DNA from 4 places in the Cellvibrio sp. ARAG 10.3 genome. Region 3 is predicted to be linked to each of the others. Evidence: predicted binding sites of a transcription regulator. Region 3 holds the regulator's gene; each other region holds the start of a gene.
What was found. The regulator sigma-54, encoded in region 3, starts transcription at its own class of promoters, with help from an activator protein. The targets are predictions, from matches to a motif close to TGGCACANNNNTTGCNNT.
Positions count from the first base shown of each region.

Region 1: a site for sigma-54 is predicted at 2,732-2,749, ahead of glnA (type I glutamate--ammonia ligase). Genes of this name have one in related genera too.
Region 2: a site for sigma-54 is predicted at 2,250-2,267, ahead of ACSV5M_RS09045 (CmpA/NrtA family ABC transporter substrate-binding protein). Genes of this name have one in related genera too.
Region 4: a site for sigma-54 is predicted at 2,488-2,505, ahead of ACSV5M_RS10325 (DUF1206 domain-containing protein). Genes of this name have one in related genera too.

Region 1 covers NZ_JBPYCU010000006.1:144,632-148,845, forward strand. Annotated here, with positions in the region: gene glnL (nitrogen regulation protein NR(II)) at 1-340, opposite strand, end outside; gene ACSV5M_RS10015 (DUF4124 domain-containing protein) at 541-1,089, opposite strand; gene glnA (type I glutamate--ammonia ligase) at 1,209-2,609, opposite strand; gene ACSV5M_RS10025 (cation:proton antiporter) at 3,189-4,214, shown strand, end outside.
Region 2 covers NZ_JBPYCU010000005.1:259,418-263,631, reverse strand. Annotated here, with positions in the region: gene ACSV5M_RS09050 (ABC transporter permease) at 1-611, opposite strand, end outside; gene ACSV5M_RS09045 (CmpA/NrtA family ABC transporter substrate-binding protein) at 708-2,132, opposite strand; gene ACSV5M_RS09040 (hypothetical protein) at 2,578-3,720, shown strand; gene ACSV5M_RS09035 (RNA polymerase sigma factor) at 3,801-4,214, shown strand, end outside.
Region 3 covers NZ_JBPYCU010000007.1:96,078-100,291, reverse strand. Annotated here, with positions in the region: gene lptA (lipopolysaccharide transport periplasmic protein LptA) at 1-555, shown strand, start outside; gene lptC (LPS export ABC transporter periplasmic protein LptC) at 1-8, shown strand, start outside; gene lptB (LPS export ABC transporter ATP-binding protein) at 563-1,288, shown strand; gene ACSV5M_RS10870 (RNA polymerase factor sigma-54) at 1,437-3,047, shown strand; gene hpf (ribosome hibernation-promoting factor, HPF/YfiA family) at 3,175-3,465, shown strand; gene ptsN (PTS IIA-like nitrogen regulatory protein PtsN) at 3,472-3,924, shown strand; gene rapZ (RNase adapter RapZ) at 3,998-4,214, shown strand, end outside.
Region 4 covers NZ_JBPYCU010000006.1:204,166-208,379, forward strand. Annotated here, with positions in the region: gene ACSV5M_RS10315 (hypothetical protein) at 1-56, opposite strand, end outside; gene ACSV5M_RS10320 (RtcB family protein) at 94-1,302, opposite strand; gene ACSV5M_RS10325 (DUF1206 domain-containing protein) at 1,588-2,394, opposite strand; gene ACSV5M_RS10330 (hypothetical protein) at 2,535-2,993, opposite strand; gene ACSV5M_RS10335 (hypothetical protein) at 2,990-3,871, opposite strand; gene ACSV5M_RS10340 (GNAT family N-acetyltransferase) at 4,001-4,214, opposite strand, start outside.

The DNA of each region.
Region 1 (4,214 bases), on a different contig from region 3:
GGCGGTCAATCGGCAGGATCTCGATAATCAAGCCTTCGTGATCGCCAAACGGTGTCACGGTGTAGTCCACGGTGATATGGCCACCGCTGAGCAACTGCCATTCCGCGTGGCGCTTGGTGTAATGGTTGGCTTGGGCGGCGGCGAGCTTGAGTTGTTTTTCGGTTTCGTTGGATTCGTGGAAGAAATAGGTGATGGGTTCGCCGATGTTGCGTTCACAGCTCATCGACAGCAGCGCTTCGGCCGCCGGGTTCATGTGGCGTAGCAGCAGGTCGCTGTCCACCAGGATGATGGCGGTACTGAGGCTGTCGAGTAGCGGTTTATGGAGATCGCGAGGGCTCACCGATTAATTGACTCCTGAATGCCTTGGCAGTGGGCACATGCCCACTGGTGTGCTTGGTCTGTGTGCATGAGCTATGCAAAAAGCAAACCAACGTAAAAAGTGCTTATTTTTAGGCGTTTTCAGGGGTGAGTCTAGTTGGTGCAAGGGTGGTTTGCACCAAAATAGTGCTGCCCGCTTTTAGGGCTTGTGCATCTGGCGCATTATGTCTTGGGTTTGGGCTTCGGCGCGGCTTGCTGTTTGACGGTGGGACGAATCACGTTCACCACGACCGGCGCTGACTTGCCCAGAGAGGTGCCATTGTTGTCGATCACTTCGACTTCCAGTGTGTGGCTGCCGCGAAAAACATCCTGCACCACAATATTGCTTTCCCGGGTTTCCTCTAGCAATTCACCATTCATAAAGTAAAGCAGCCAGTGGTCCCCGGCTAGCGGCGGGTTAAGGGTGACAGCAATGCCCAGATCCCGCTGCCCTGGCGGAATCGTCACGTTTTCACGGGGGCTGATGATGTCTACCTGGTAGCGAATCGCCTCGGGCTGGTTTTGCTGTTCGTCTCGAGGAAAATTATCCGCGTTTTCAGGAGGCAGAGTGTTAATGGGAGGCAGTTTAACGGCTTCCGCGGGCTGATCGCCGCGGGGCTTATCGGTGTAGATCACCTTGCCGTCCTTGTCGACGGTCTTATAGATTTGCGCACCGGCGCTGAGCGTCAGGGAAAGGCCAAGGAGTAAGCACAACAGCGAGCGAAGGGGCATGGATATCTCCTTAAACAATTTCCGCAAGAGTACTCCCGCTGCCGAAAAAGAAAAAGCCCGTTCAGTCGCCTGAACGGGCCTTAAGTAAGTAATTACCTTACTAACTAAACGCTACTGGCTTACACGCTGTAGTAAAGCTCGAACTCTACCGGGTGCGGAGTCATGTCAACACGTTGAATGTCGGCACGCTTCAGCGCGATGTAAGAGTCGATGAAGTCTTTGGTGAACACGCCGCCAGCAGTCAGGTAGTCGTGGTCAGCTTCCAGAGCTTGCAGCGCTTCTTCCAGGCTGGCACAAACGGTCGGGATTTCCGCTTCTTCTTCCGGCTCCAGGTCGTACAGGTCTTTGGTCGCTGGGTCGCCAGGGTGAATCTTGTTCTGAACGCCGTCGATACCGGCCATCAACAGTGCAGCGAAGGCCAGGTAAGGGTTAGCAGTCGGGTCAGGGAAACGGGTTTCGATACGCTTGGCTTTGGCACCAGATACGAACGGAACACGGATAGAAGCAGAACGGTTACGGGCAGAGTAAGCCAGCATGACCGGCGCTTCAAAGCCTGGAACCAGACGCTTGTAGGAGTTGGTAGACGCGTTACAGAAAGCGTTCAGTGATTTAGCGTGCTTGATGATACCGCCGATGTAGTACAGGGCAGTTTCGCTCAGACCAGCGTAAGCATCACCGGCAAACTGGTTAACGCCAGCTTTGGAGAAAGACTGGTGTACGTGCATGCCTGAACCGTTGTCGCCAATCAGCGGCTTCGGCATAAAGGTAGCGGTTTTACCGTACTGGTGAGCCACGTTGTGTACGCAGTACTTCAGGATCTGTACTTCGTCCGCTTTTTTCACCAGGGTGTTGGCGCCTACGCCGATTTCACACTGGCCAGCGTTAGCCACTTCGTGGTGGTGAACTTCGATCTCCAGACCCATAGCTTCCATGGCATTACACATGGCAGCGCGGATGTCGTGCAGAGAGTCGATCGGCGCAACCGGGAAGTAACCGCCTTTTACGCGTGGTGCGTGGCCGGTTTTACCTTCGGTGTCAGCACCTGAGTCCCAGGCGGCTTCTTCAGATTTGATCTTGTAGAACGCGCCGCCCATGGTGCTGGCGTAGTGAACGCTGTCGAAGATGAAGAATTCTGGCTCCGGGCCAAACAGGGCTTTGTCGCCCAGGCCGGTGGACTTCAGGTACTCTTCAGCGCGACGGCCGATGGAGCGTGGGTCGCGGTCGTAGCCTTGCATGGTGGCAGGTTCAACGATGTCACAACGCACGATGATGGTTGCTTCGTCGTAGAAGGGGTCCAGCATAGAAGTAGAGTCATCCGGCATCAGGATCATGTCTGATTCGTTGATACCTTTCCAGCCAGCGATGGATGAACCATCAAACATTTTGCCTTCTTCAAAGAAGGAATCGTTTACCACATTGGCGGGGTAGGTAACGTGTTGCTCTTTACCTTTGGTGTCGGTAAAGCGCAGGTCAATCCAGCGCGCTTCGTGTTCTTTGATCAAGTCCAGAGTCTTAGACATTGAATGCCTCCAAGTAAATGAGTAGCCACCATAGCTACAAGTCAGAAATCATTTTTATCCCGCGCTCTTTCCACATTCGCCACCCCAGTAGCGAGCAGAGCGAGAACCAGGGTGTCCGAAAAGGGGCAAAATATATGCCATCTCGGAGAAATAGCAACGGGCTTGTAAAAATCAGGCTTTGCGGAAGATTGGGACCCAAGCTTTTTTATCAAAAGCACCAAAATGTTGCACGCGTTTTTTGCTTTGCACTTATTTGGTGCCAAATTGAGCGGTGGATTGATGGTATCAACCATCCCTTGCTTTAAAATCTCTCAACTTCTTTTTAGCGCGCCAACAGTAGGCTTTCCGGTGATTCACCGTCAAGCTCAAAGCGCAAATAAATCCGTACTTTGACGCGTTGCTTTGCGCCCCGTCACCTGGGGCCACGTTCGGGCTATCGTGCAGATAGTTTTAAACAATTGACCGGCGACAGCGGCGCTTTGTACAAAGGCGCGCCTGACCGGGAGCACCGGTTCAGGCGCTATCGGTTGTGATTTTTTCTCACGTTTGATTAACCCATAACAATAAACCGGACATGCCATGCCTCACGCGATGAACACCACGGAAATCTTCCTGATTGCCATGACGATTATCTTCACTGTGCCTTATTTCATCTGGCGCGTTGGAAAAACAGATTACTGGGCGCCGCTGGTGGTGGTGCAGATTATCACCGGTATCCTGCTCGGCCCGGGCATCCTCGGTGCCTTCTTTCCCGACTACTATGCTTTTGTCTTTAATCCTGCGGTGGTCACCGCGCTCAACGGCATTGCCTGGTGGGCAGTGATGTTGTTTGTGTTTATCGCCGGGGTTGAACTGGACCTCAGCAAGGCCTGGCGCTACAAACGCGAGAGCGGTATCACTGCTGGTCTGGCCTTGGGGGTGCCGCTGGCATTTGGCTGTGCCGCCGGACTGGGTATGTTGATGTTTGATGGCTGGATGGGCCCGCAAGGGATGCCCTGGCAGTTCGTATTGGGCGTGGGCATGTCCTGCGCCGTGACCGCTTTGCCGATCCTGATCTTGTTGATGGAGAAGCTGGAGATTCTGCGCCAGCCAATTGGCCAGCGCATCCTGCGCTATGCCAGCCTTGATGATATTGCGATCTGGGGCGTATTGGCGTTGATCCTGCTGGATTGGGATCGCGTGGGACGCCAGGGGATGTTCCTGGTGGGCTTTGCGGCGGCGAGCTATTTGTATCGTAAGTTGATGACGGCTATTCCCGAGCGGGACCGTTGGTATGTGGCTCTGGTGTGGCTGGCGATTTGTGGTTTCGCGGGTGACTGGTCCGGCTTGCACTATATGGTGGGTGCGTTTCTGGCGGGTGCGGTGACCGACAGCGACTGGTTTAACCAGGAGGATATGGACAAGCTGCGTCACCATGTGTTGCTGGTAATTATGCCGGTGTTTTTCCTCAGTACAGGCTTGCGGACCAATTGGGACGTGGGCGGCACCATGGTGTTTGTGGCGGCGGCGGTGTTATTGGTGGCGTCGGTGAGCGGTAAGTTGGCGGGGGTGCATCTGGCGGGCCGGATTTTGAAGTGGGAGAAGGGTGAGGCGTCGATTATTGGT
Region 2 (4,214 bases), on a different contig from region 3:
CAGAGCGAACAGAGTGTTACCGTGAACATGGAGATCACAAAGGATTTGGAAAACATCGGGCTGTCAGTGACATAGGTTGCGCTCACCACCAGGGTCACTAATGGCAACCAGGCGAGTGGTGACACAGGTTTGAATAACTGGATCAGTGGATTAAACGCACGATACAGGGACTGACTCAAACCGATCACAATCCCCACCGGAATAGCGATCAAAGTCGCCAGCAAAAAGCCACATAAAACGGTAATCAGGCTGGTGAGAATTTTGTCAAAAAAAGTCGGTCGACCATTAAACTCCCGCACGCGAATCTCCGCTGTAGGATCTTCAGCTAAGATCTCGGCGTTACGTTGCTCCTGGCGCTCATAGAATTTCCGCTCCCGCTCATTCTCTGCGCGATATTCATCCACCAGGCCGGACCATTGTTGCGCGACTTCTTTCGGCCCCGGAAAAGTACCGAGTGAGGTATGGATATGTTGGGAGCCGATATGCCAGAACAATAAAAACAACAGCAGGCCGATGACCGGAATCAGTACGCCAAGTACGGCATCGCGTAGTTGCTGCGGTGATAACTTAACGGGGCTGATTTTTTTTAAATTAAGGATCGCGGTATTCATGGCATCTTCTCCTGTTGTACTGAACGGCACAACATTGGTGTCACGTATCAATAGCTGGCTGATGAGCCGGCGCTTTCAATGGCGCCGGCAAACGATTTACAGTTTTTCCTTACCTTTCAAGCCAATGGCGAACTTGCTCAGGTAGTCATTGGGCTTGGTGCCATCAAACACGATGCCATCAATAAAGGTGTGTGCATCCGTGGTGCGATAACCGGTTTCGCTGGCAAAGTCAGGAAAATCGGTGGCTTTTAATTTGCCTTCAGCAATCAACTCTTTTGCGGCTTGTTGGTACACCTCCGGCAGGAAAACTTTTTTCGCGGTTTCCATATACCAGGCATCGGGCTTTTCTTCGGGAATCTGGCCCCAGCGGCGCATTTGTGTCAGGAACCATACCGCATCGGAATAGTAGGGATAGGTGGCGTGATAACGAAAGAACACATTAAAGTCCGGTTCCTTACGCACATCGCCGCGCTCGTATTCGAAGACGCCGGTCATGCTGTTGGCAATGACTTTATAATCGGCACCGACATAATGTGATTGTGAAATCATCTTCGCCGCTTCGGCACGATTGGCATTGTCTTTATCGTCAAGCCATTTGCCCGCACGGATCAGTGCTTTCACGACGCGAATATGGGTATTGGGATTTTCATCGGCCCAGGTTTTGGTTACTCCAAACACTTTTTCCACAATGTTATTGCGCAGGTCGCGGTTGGTAACCACCGGAACACCGATATTGCGAAACACGGCTTGCTGGTTCCAGGGTTCACCCACGCAATAACCGTTGATCGTGCCGGCCTCAAGTGTTGCAGGCATTTGCGGTGGCGGCGTAACAGAGATCAGCACATCTGCATTCAACTGGCCGGTGATATCACCTTTATGCGGTGCATAAAATCCCGGCTTGATACCGGCAGCAGCGAGCCAGTAACGCAATTCATAATTGTGGGTTGAGACCGGAAAAACCATGCCCATGTTGAAGGACTTTCCCTTGTCGTGAAAACTTTTGATTACCGGCTTAAGTGCATCGGCAGTAATCGGATGAACCGGTTTGCCATCTTTTATTGTTACGTGAGGTTTCATTGCTTTCCAGACGTCATTGGATACCGTGCAGGCATTCCCGTGCAAATCCATGGCGAATGCCGTCACCACGTGTGCTTCAGTTCCAAAACCAATCGTTGCGCCCAAAGGTTGCCCGGCGAGCATGTGGGCACCGTCGAGTTCACCGGTAATCACACGATCCAATAACACTTTCCAGTTGGCTTGCGCTTCCAGTTGTACGCTCAAACCTTCATCATCGAAATAACCTAATTCATAGGCAACGGCGAGCGGCACCATATCGGTCAATTTAATAAAACCGAATTTTAAATCTTCTTTTTCAGAAGGCCCGAGCTTGGCGTGTGCGTGAGTGGCTGCCAGTGCAATGCAGCAAGTTATTGCAAAGGTAAATTGACGTAACACCTTGATAAAAAACGAGGCGTTCCCTGACGGATTATGTAAACCCTTATATGTGAATGTGTTAACCATAAAGCGCTCCAATCTGATGTGCAAAAAGTAAAAAATCATCACAAGGTGTTTGGCGAATTCCTTCGAGTGACGTTGACGACTATCGGGGTGCAATGCGGACCGGTTGCTACAGGTGATTATTCAAACTCTGTGCCAATCACGATGTGCACAAAGAAATTCAGACGTAAAGTGAGTGAAAAAGGTGTTTTGCATAATTTTGCACTTATATGGATCGCGTCTGTCTGCAATGGGCTATTTTGGAGCTATGCTGTTAGGAGTTGATGTGCGCTATGGAATAGCAAATTCATCTGCTGCCGCCCTTTTTTGGTACAGCCTGCGGCAGCGGGGATTTAAATAAGCGCAGTTGACTCCAAATAGTGGAGAGCGCACTCGGCGGGTGTGGTGGTGTTATCCGGTCGTGCTGGCAATGTACATAATGCATAAAAAGTATTGCGAGTGAGAAAGTATGCGAAAAGAATTGCTGAATCAGTGGGTTAGCATTGCGGCGTTGTGCCTGGGCGTCCTCCTGGCTGGCTGCGCCACTGTTTTACCGGGTAATGGTGAGAAACCGGATGCACAATTACTCGACCTGGCTCTGAGTGGTGAGCCCCTGTTGGGTTATCACTACACGGAAGCTGAGCTGCCTGAGCGGCAGTTATTTGAACTTACGCCAGCCATGCGCGACTTTGCCGAGCGACACACAGCCGGCGTCAAAGGCGACTTTGCCCGTGCCCGTGCCTTGCACAATGCGCTGCTGACGCCGAGCGTCGCCGGCGGCCATGGGATCACCTACTCCGCCTTTTATACCCTGACGGGTGCAGATGCCTTTGAAGAGCGTCAGGCCAACTGCCTCAGCTTTACCTTGTTATATGTCACCATGGCGCGCCACGTTGGTCTGGATGCCTACGTCAATGAAGTGGACTTGCCGCCCACCTGGGATTTGCGTAACCAGGATGCGTTTTTGTTTTTGCGGCACGTCAACTCCAAGGTGAGGTTGCGTCGCGACGAAGTCGTTATTGATCTGGAGATGAACCGTTACAGCAGCACCTATAAGCAGCGCTTGATCTCGGAAAAGCTCACCGCTGCGCAGTTTTATAACAATCGCGGCATGGAGTTATCCGCCGAGGGCAAATTCAAAGAAGCGTTCCTGCATCTACGCAAAGCCTTGCTGTTGGATCACGAGCAAAGTTACATCTGGAGCAACCTGGCCACCATCTATCGACGCAATGGCTATTTAAAGGAAGCCGAAGCGCTGTACCTCCAGGGTTTGCACATTGATAGCGGCGATTTGACCATCATCAGTAATCTCAGTGGTCTGTATCGGCAGATGGAACAGCCGGAAAAGGCGGACACTTTTTTTCAACTAGCAGAGCGCCACCGTAACAGCAACCCTTATTTCTTGTACTACGAAGCCAATAAGTCACTGGAGTCGGGTGACCCTGTGCAAGCCCGCGAGCTGTTGAAAAAAGCTATCAGCAAAGAAAAAGCCGAAGTGCGCTTCTATGACCTTGGGGTAAAGATCTACGAAGCTCTGGGAGATCAGAAACAGGCTGACGCCATGCGCAAGCGCGCCACCCAGCGGCGTGAAGCAATCATCTCACCCTCCTGACTTTTTTCGCGCTCCTATGGCGGAAAAGCTCGGTTCAATCGTCTGGTAGTGGATGGAAATGCTTTTACCGGCCCAAAATTATGTCTAATAACGATAACGTCAACAGCGTGTTTATTGCCCTGAGAACCACCCTGGCGCGGGCGGTTTCGCATATTGTGCCGCCCCGTGAGGTCGAGGACATCGTGCAGGAAACCTATGTGCGGGTCTGTCAGGTCGGCGAGCGGGATGATATCCATCACCCACGCTCGTTTATGTTACGCACGGCGCGCAATCTGGCCCTGGATCATCGCAAACGCTCCGAAAGCCGGCTGGCGGACAGCATGGAAGACTTGCAGGAGGATTTGCAGGAATTGGCCACTGGTGCCGATGAAACCTATGACCGTGTCGCGGCTAACCAGGAATTCGGTCACTTCTGCGAGGCCGTCCGCCAGTTGCCGCAGCAGTGTCGCAAGGCCTTCGTGTTGCGCAAGGTGTACGGCTATTCTCAAAAGGAG
Region 3 (4,214 bases):
CTCAATAACAATGTCAGATTTTCTATGATGGCGTGCAAACCGCTTGTATCAATATTCACTCCGTTACTCTGCGCCCTGTGGCTGTCGACACCGGCTCATGCACTGCCCAGCGACAAAGAACAACCCATCCATATCTCTGCTAACAGCGCTCAACTGGATCGCAAGCAACGGACCGCCACATACAGCGGCGACGTGAAACTGAAACAAGGCACACTGGAGATCAGTGCGGACCGGATCACTATCCATACCAACAACAAAGATGAAGTTGAAAAGATGGAAGCCCGCGGTACACCAGCGCGCTATCAACAAAAACCGGCCGAAAACCAGGCGACAATCACCGCCCAGGCCAACAGCATCCGCTACACCCTGACCGATGAGCATTTGTTACTGCTGGAAGATGCATTTCTGGAGCAGGAAAACGGCGCATCTATCAGTGGCAACCGCATTGATTACGATATTCGCAAAGAAATTATGAAAGCGGCGGGAAAAAACGATGCGCAGCAACCGCAGCGCATTGAGATCATCATCCCACCCCAAACCATCAATCAAGATTGAGTCGACCATGCCGACGCTGCAAGCCCAACACCTCGCCAAGAGCTACAAGAGCCGTAAAGTGGTTATTGATGTATCACTCGCCGTCACCAGCGGTACGATTGTCGGGTTGTTGGGCCCCAACGGCGCGGGCAAAACCACCTGTTTCTATATGATTGCCGGTCTGGTCAGTGCCGATGAAGGTCGCATCGTGCTGGACGGGAAAGACCTGACCCATCTGCCGATCCACGGCCGCGCGCGCGCCGGTATCGGCTACCTGCCGCAAGAAGCCTCGGTATTTCGCAAACTGACGGTGGCCGACAACATCATGGCCATCCTTGAAACCCGCAAAGACCTCAATCGCAAGCAGCGGCACGCGAAACTCGATTCCCTGCTCCAGGAATTCCATATCACCCATATCCGCGATAGCCTTGGCATGTCCCTATCGGGCGGTGAGCGGCGGCGGGTGGAAATTGCCCGGGCACTGGCGACCGAACCACAATTCATCCTGCTCGACGAACCCTTTGCGGGGGTTGATCCCATCTCCGTCAATGACATCAAACAGATTGTGCGCCACCTCAAAGATCGCGGCATTGGTGTGTTAATTACCGATCACAACGTACGCGAAACATTGGATATTTGCGAAACCGCCTATATCGTCAGTGAAGGTCACATCATCGCCGAAGGCGATGCAGAAACGGTCCTGAGTAATCACAAGGTCCGCGAAGTTTATCTGGGCGAAAATTTCCGCTTGTAACTTCAGGTGTATTCTGACAAATCACTTGACAAGCCATTAAATTTGTATAACAGGCACAAAGATTGCTAGGTGTTATTGCCTGCAAGACAAAGGCTGTCTAAACTCCACCTGAACAACATCATTTTTTTGGGGTTTAGTTCTACTTACGATGAAGCAGTCTCTACAGCTAAAACTCGGCCAACAACTGACCATGACGCCCCAATTGCAGCAGGCAATCCGCCTGTTGCAATTGTCGACCCTTGATCTGCAGCAGGAAATTCAGGAGGCCCTGGATTCCAACCCCATGCTGGAAATTGAAGAGGCTTATGACAGCCACACTCCCGCCGAGGCCGGTGACGGAGAAGACAGTGATTACCCTCGCCAACAGGAAGTGGCCGCAGAAGCCAACGCAGATCTTGATTCAGGTTTTAACGATAAAGATACCTTTGCCGACAAGGACAGCTACGCAGAAACGAGCTACAACGACACGGAAAGCTTTTCAGACAACGAAAGTTTTTCGGATAACGACAGCTACGTCGATAATGAGCCCCACACCGACTGGAATGAATCCATCCCCAATGAATTGCCGGTAGATACCAGTTGGGACGATGTGTATCAGTCCTCCCATACCAGCAACGCATCCTCCTACGATGGCGAAGATAACGACTTTGAAAGCCGGCGCGCCGTTACCGACTCCCTTTACGATCACCTGATGTGGCAGCTCAATCTGACCCCCATGTCAGATCAGGACCGCGTTATCGCCATGGCAATCATCGATGCGGTCGATCCCAGCGGTATGCTCTCTGTCAGCCTTACCGATATCTATGAAGGTTTGATCACTGAACTGGATGAGCTGGAACTGGACGAGGTGGTTGCGGTACAACATCGCCTGCAACAATTTGACCCCTGCGGGGTGTGCAGTCAGAACCTGTCTGAATGCCTGTTGGTACAACTACAACAATTCGCCCCGACTACGCCTTTTCTCGAACCGGCCAAGCTGATCGTCAAGCAATACCTGCCGCTGCTGGGCAGTCGCGATTACCGCCAATTGATGCGGCGCACCAAACTCAAGGAAAGCGAACTGGGCCAGGCGGTGGCGCTGATCCAGGGATTGAATCCGCGCCCGGGCGATATGATTGCGTCCGGCGACACCGAGTATGTGGTACCGGATGTCTTCGTGGAAAAGCGGGATGGCCGCTGGGTTGTCGAATTAAATCCGGATATTGCGCCCCGTCTGCGGATCAATACCGATTACGCCTCCATGGTAAAACGGGCAGACTCCAGTAGCGACAACACCTTTCTGAAAGACAACCTGCAAGAAGCACGCTGGTTTCTCAAAAGCTTGCAAAGCCGTAATGAAACCCTGCTTAAAGTTGCAAGTTGCATCGTGGAAAAACAACGCGGCTTCCTTGAGTACGGTGCCGAAGCAATGAAGCCGCTGGTACTCCACGATATCGCTGAAATTGTCGATATGCATGAATCCACTATTTCGCGGGTTACGACCCAGAAGTACATGCATACACCCCAGGGAATTTTTGAACTTAAATATTTCTTTTCCAGTCATGTGAGTACAGACAGCGGCGGCGAATGCTCTTCTACGGCGATTCGTGCCATCATCAAAAAACTGGTGAGCGCGGAAAATCCAAAAAAGCCTCTGAGCGACAGCAAGATCACCGAGCTCTTATCCGAGCAGGGAATCCAGGTGGCGCGACGCACCATCGCCAAGTATCGGGAATCATTGAATATCCCGCCGTCCAATGAGCGTAAAAGTTTACTATGACATCCTTTTTCTCCACTGCTAGGCTGATCAACATCGGGTATGCAGAAAGTGTTTTAGCACTATGCAGGAATCAATAATCGTGTCGCAAGGCAAGATTAAGCAACTGTCATAACGAAGAGGAAGTACTATGCAAATTACTATCAGCGGTCACCATCTGGAAGTTACCGAATCCCTCAAGGACTACGTCAACAATAAACTTGAGCGTCTCAATAATCATCACGACCGCATCACCAATACCCATGTGATTCTCTCGGTAGATAAATTGGAACAAAAAGCGGAAGCCACCGTGCATGTAAGCGGCAAGGATTTATTCGCCGATGCGACATCAGAAGATCTCTATGCCGCTATTGACCTGCTGACCGATAAGCTCGATCGGCAATTGATTAAACACAAAGAAAAAATGCGCAGCCATCGTTAATACATTATGCAAATACAATCTCTTCTCACCCCGGGCCGCACCTTGTGCGACATCGAGGGTGTCAGTAAAAAGCGTGTGCTGGAAATCCTTGCCAACACCATCGCCCAGGACATTCCCGCTATTGACGCCGACGATTTATTTCGTCGGCTGATTGCGCGGGAGCGACTCGGCTCCACGGGTATTGGCCACGGCATTGCCATTCCACACTGTCGGGTGGAAAACTATGACGGCGTCATCGGGGCCTTGATTACCCTCAACCAGCCCATCGACTTTGATTCCATTGACTCTGAGCCAGTGGATATTTTATTTGCCATGTTGGTGCCCGAAAATGCCCATGGCGAACATCTGCAAAACCTGGCGGCCCTCGCGGGCGCGCTCAATGACAGCGAATTTCGCGAGCGTTTGCGCGGTGCTGACAGCGACGCAGCCTTGTACGAGATAGCCATCAGCAAGGATTAATCAGCGGCATTGTAAACAAACAATGTCCGGCAGCCTCGGCGGATTGATGAATAAGTCACAGGAACCTACGCCCATGCATTTAGTGATAGTGAGTGGATTATCCGGTTCGGGTAAAAGTACCGCACTGCATGTTCTGGAGGATGTCGGCTTTAATTGCATCGACAATCTGCCGGTGAGCCTGTTGCCGGCGCTGGTTGCACAAATCCAGATTCACAAGGATGACACGCAGAAATTTGCCATTGGTATCGATGTGCGCAACGCCTGGCAGGATCTCAACATTTTTCCGATGA
Region 4 (4,214 bases), on a different contig from region 3:
GGTGCGGTTTCACCCAGCGAGAGTCCCGGTAGATACCGGCTGATTTTTTTTGCCATAGTGTTTCCTATTTTTTCGTTTGCCGATGAATCTGCGTCAGCCTTTTATGCACAGCACCTGTTTTAACGTGTGGACGATGTCGACCAGGTCCGACTGGTTCTCCATTACGGTATCAATATCCTTGTAGGCCGAGGGTATTTCATCAATCACTCCTTTATCTTTCCGGCATTCAACGCCTTTGGTTTGTTGTACTAAATCGCTTACGCGAAATTTATTACGCGCGGCGGTGCGGCTCATGGTTCGGCCAGCGCCGTGGGCGCAGGAACAGAACGACTCCGGGTTTCCCTTGCCTTTCACAATATAGGATTTGGCTCCCATACTGCCGGGGATAATACCCAGCTCGCCGTCCCGTGCGCTGATGGCGCCTTTGCGCGTTACCATCACGTCGGCGCCGTAATGTGTTTCGCGGCTGACGTAATTGTGATGGCAATTGATCGCGTGGCGGTCCGTGCGAAACGGTGGCAGGAACGGCGCGATAGCGCGCAACACCAAGCCCATCATTTCATCGCGGTTAAGCCGCGCATATTCCTGCGCCCAATTCACTGCGGCCACGTAATCCACAAAATGCTCGCTGCCTTCGGTGAAGTAGGCGAGGTCTTTGTCGGGCAGGTTGTGGATGTGTTTGCCCATATCCTTTTTCGCAAGCGCGATAAAGTAACGGCCAATCGCATTGCCAATGCCACGACTGCCGGAATGCAGCATCACCCACACATCCTTGTTCTCATCGACGCACACTTCAATAAAGTGATTGCCGCTGCCGAGCGTGCCCAGTTGCTTGGTCCAGGTGGTGTGTGGTTGGTTGAGCATCTTCATTACAGCCGGATGTTTTTCAAATAACCATTCCACACCCGGCGCCAATTGTTTGCACGCACTCCCGCGCACGCTCACCGTTTTATGCGCCTGCATGCCGACGGGTACGGCGCGCTCGATGGCGCTGCGCATGGGCGATAAATTATCCGGCAGTTGCGAAGACTTCACCGATAACCTCACCGCACTCATACCGCAACCGATATCCACACCAACGGCGGCGGGAATAATCGCGTTGAGTGTCGGGATTACCGAACCCACCGTGGCGCCGATGCCGGTATGCACGTCGGGCATGGCGGCAACGTGTGAATGCACAATCGGTAACTGCGCAATGTGTTTCAGTTGTGTTAACGCGGACTGCTCAATATCATCGGTGTAAATCTTTACCGGCTTTATGCCGTTGTTCGCGCTTTTGTTTAACTCAATTTTTACAGGCATGACTTTACCTACCAGTAAGGGTATTTATAAATCAAACCAACCGGAGCCATAACGAAAAAGCCCTGACCAGTAACCTGATCAGGGCTTTTGATTTGCCTGACCTGGAAGGTTGTGTAAATGACCTTCCAAGCCTGAGTACTCGAAAGGTGTTAGTCGAATTGTTTTCCTGCATAAGACATTAACGAGTACTCCTGTGTGAGATGTGAATGGGCTGGGCCCGAAAAATTGGTGGCGATAATACGCCGATTTTTTGCGCTGTCAACTATCAATATGTTTTGCCCAATGTCATGAATCGGTATTGATTCGCCGATACAAAGCTTCCAATACGCTGTACACACCAAATGCCACCAGGCCGGCAGCGACGATGCTGAACAACCAGGTGCCGTAGGCGTTGGTGCGCAATGTATCCAGCGCCTCGGCCATGCCTTTTATCTCGCCACTGCCGGCGAGCAAGGCGGAGCGCGCCAAAAACCAACCGACAATACACCACACAATACCGCGCGCAATCAAACCGAACCGGCACACGGGGCGGGCCCATTGCTGCTGGTTGCCGGGAATATCCATGTAACGCTCAAAACGGCTTTGCCAACCTTTGTACATATGCGCAAAACCGACGCCAATAACAATTAAACCGGCGATGCCTAAAATCATCTGCCCGAGATCAGTTTCTAAAAATGCCTGGCCATTTTCCTGCATGCCACCGCCGCTGGAATCGCTACTATTTTTTTCGCCAAATAATAACGTCATCGCCCAAAAGGCTAAAAATAAATGCGAAATCGCACTGATAAATAATCCGCTGCGCACTGCAAGGCCTTTGGGGTCATTGCCATGACCGTCTGTATCTTTCACTGCCTGCGTGAACCGCCACACCACATAACCGAATAGGCCAATGATCAATACTGTCAACAACACATACCCAAAGGGTTGCTGCATAATTTCTGTGATCGCACCCTTGCTGTCTGTTGTCTTTCCGCCCTCTCCAAAAGCGGTTAACAACGCCAACCCACCAATCATCAAATACACCACACCCCTGGCACCGTATCCCATTCTTGCCAAGGTTTTGAAATTTTTACCGGTTGCAATAAATTCCATAATCAGCGCCCTACAGAATAGAAACAGGTTTTTCGGCGATCTCAAGCACTTACGCGTTACAGGCGCGCATGTCCCCGAAGGCCGGAGGGTGGAGTTGCAAGCCTTGGGCCAAGTTGGAGGTGGGGAGTTGCAGGGATCGATTATGAAGAGCGGGTGGTGATGTCCTTGCAGGTTTGCGTATCCCTGGCGAACACAATTTCGCGATACATCAACCATTGATACGACGCCGTCTCGCATATTTCATAATTTTTTTTGATAAGGTTGCGTTCGACTGTGAAATGAATGATTTGCGGAAAAAGAACAAGAACACCAATGCCAATATAGGCCGTACGGGTGATCATCCTGGAGCTGTTTTCAGTCAATTGCTGCTGCAGGATGACTTCGAGAAAAATGGCATAAACCAAAGCCAGCAAGCCTATTGCGACGCCCAGCATGTATAGGGCACCTTTATTAAAATAAATCACTGGAGTTTCACGAAGGATTTGGCTGACTAGACTGATAAAACTCCAGCCAAACCACAAGGCAGCACCAAGCATCAAGGCAAAAAATAAAAGAAATCCGCCATATCTTACAGAGGCGGACGGTGTAGTATCACTCACTTGATGCTCCTCGGGAGTGGCGAAAGGAATTTATCCAGGCTGTGTCTGGCAAAATCAATGATGGCTTGCTTGGTGGATTCAACAGCATAATCAATCACGGAGTCAACGACTTTGCTCGCACCTTTAATAAGATTTTTCCTGGTCTGTTCAAGGGTAGACTGAGCATCAGTTGTCAGTTCATCCAGGCCAGCAATTACTTTATCAGTGATTCCGTAGTGTGAATCCATAGCACTTAATGCCATCGAAGTGCCGACACCTATAAGAATAACTGCAACGATAGGACCCACCGCAATAGTTACGCCCATCGCAGCTACCAAAGATGCCGCGCCTATCGATGCGGCGGTAGAAATACCAACTTTAACAACATCAGTAGCGAGCGAGCCGATTAATTGGTTCAATGTGCTTTCATCCGTTAATACGTAGTCAGCTATTCGATAGGCAGAGATCAATACAATAGAAAGTATTCCGCCTGATTTGGCAGCATGTACTGCTCCAGCTTTCCCGAGTCCCATTGTTACGACCTTGGGATTGCTAACACCATACTTGGTGCCGGTCAAAATTTTCCTAAGGCCGGGGTGACCTTTGAGGATTATATGAGGTTTACCTCCATAGGTTTTAACATAAGCTTTTGCGGTGAAGCTACCGAGTTCGCCTACCAGTTTTGTTAGTGTTCTAACATCATCAGCGGAGGCGTAGTAGCTGGATCCTGTCTCTGCCTTTCCTTTCACCTTGTTCCACGCTTGTTGAACGCTCGCTTTTTTTGATGCGGGAGATGATTTTATAATTGCATCCATATCTTCAAATGATATGACGAAGATCTCGTGTTTATTTGATTGAATATTTTGCCTAAGCTCTGATTTCTCTTGTTCCGTTAACATGCTAGCTCCTTCTGGGGATAGAAATGAGGGTAGACTTTACTATACTGAGTCGATTTACGTTATTGATAATGAGTAATCTTGTGCAGATTTTCACGTAATAACAGCGATATCTTGAGGGAAGCTTGAAGCCTATAAAGCTTTAGAGAATAAAATCTTCGCTTCCATCGGTTCACCATTCCCCTCATACCCTTCAATCATATACCCCGCTCCAATCAATAGCCGCAACATACCGGGATAGCGATTCATGGACTTTACTTTTATGCGCGTGTACCCGGCGTTGATTGCCCAATATTCCTGAGCCTCGATCAAGGCTTTTGCTACGCCCATCCGTCGATAGGTTGGT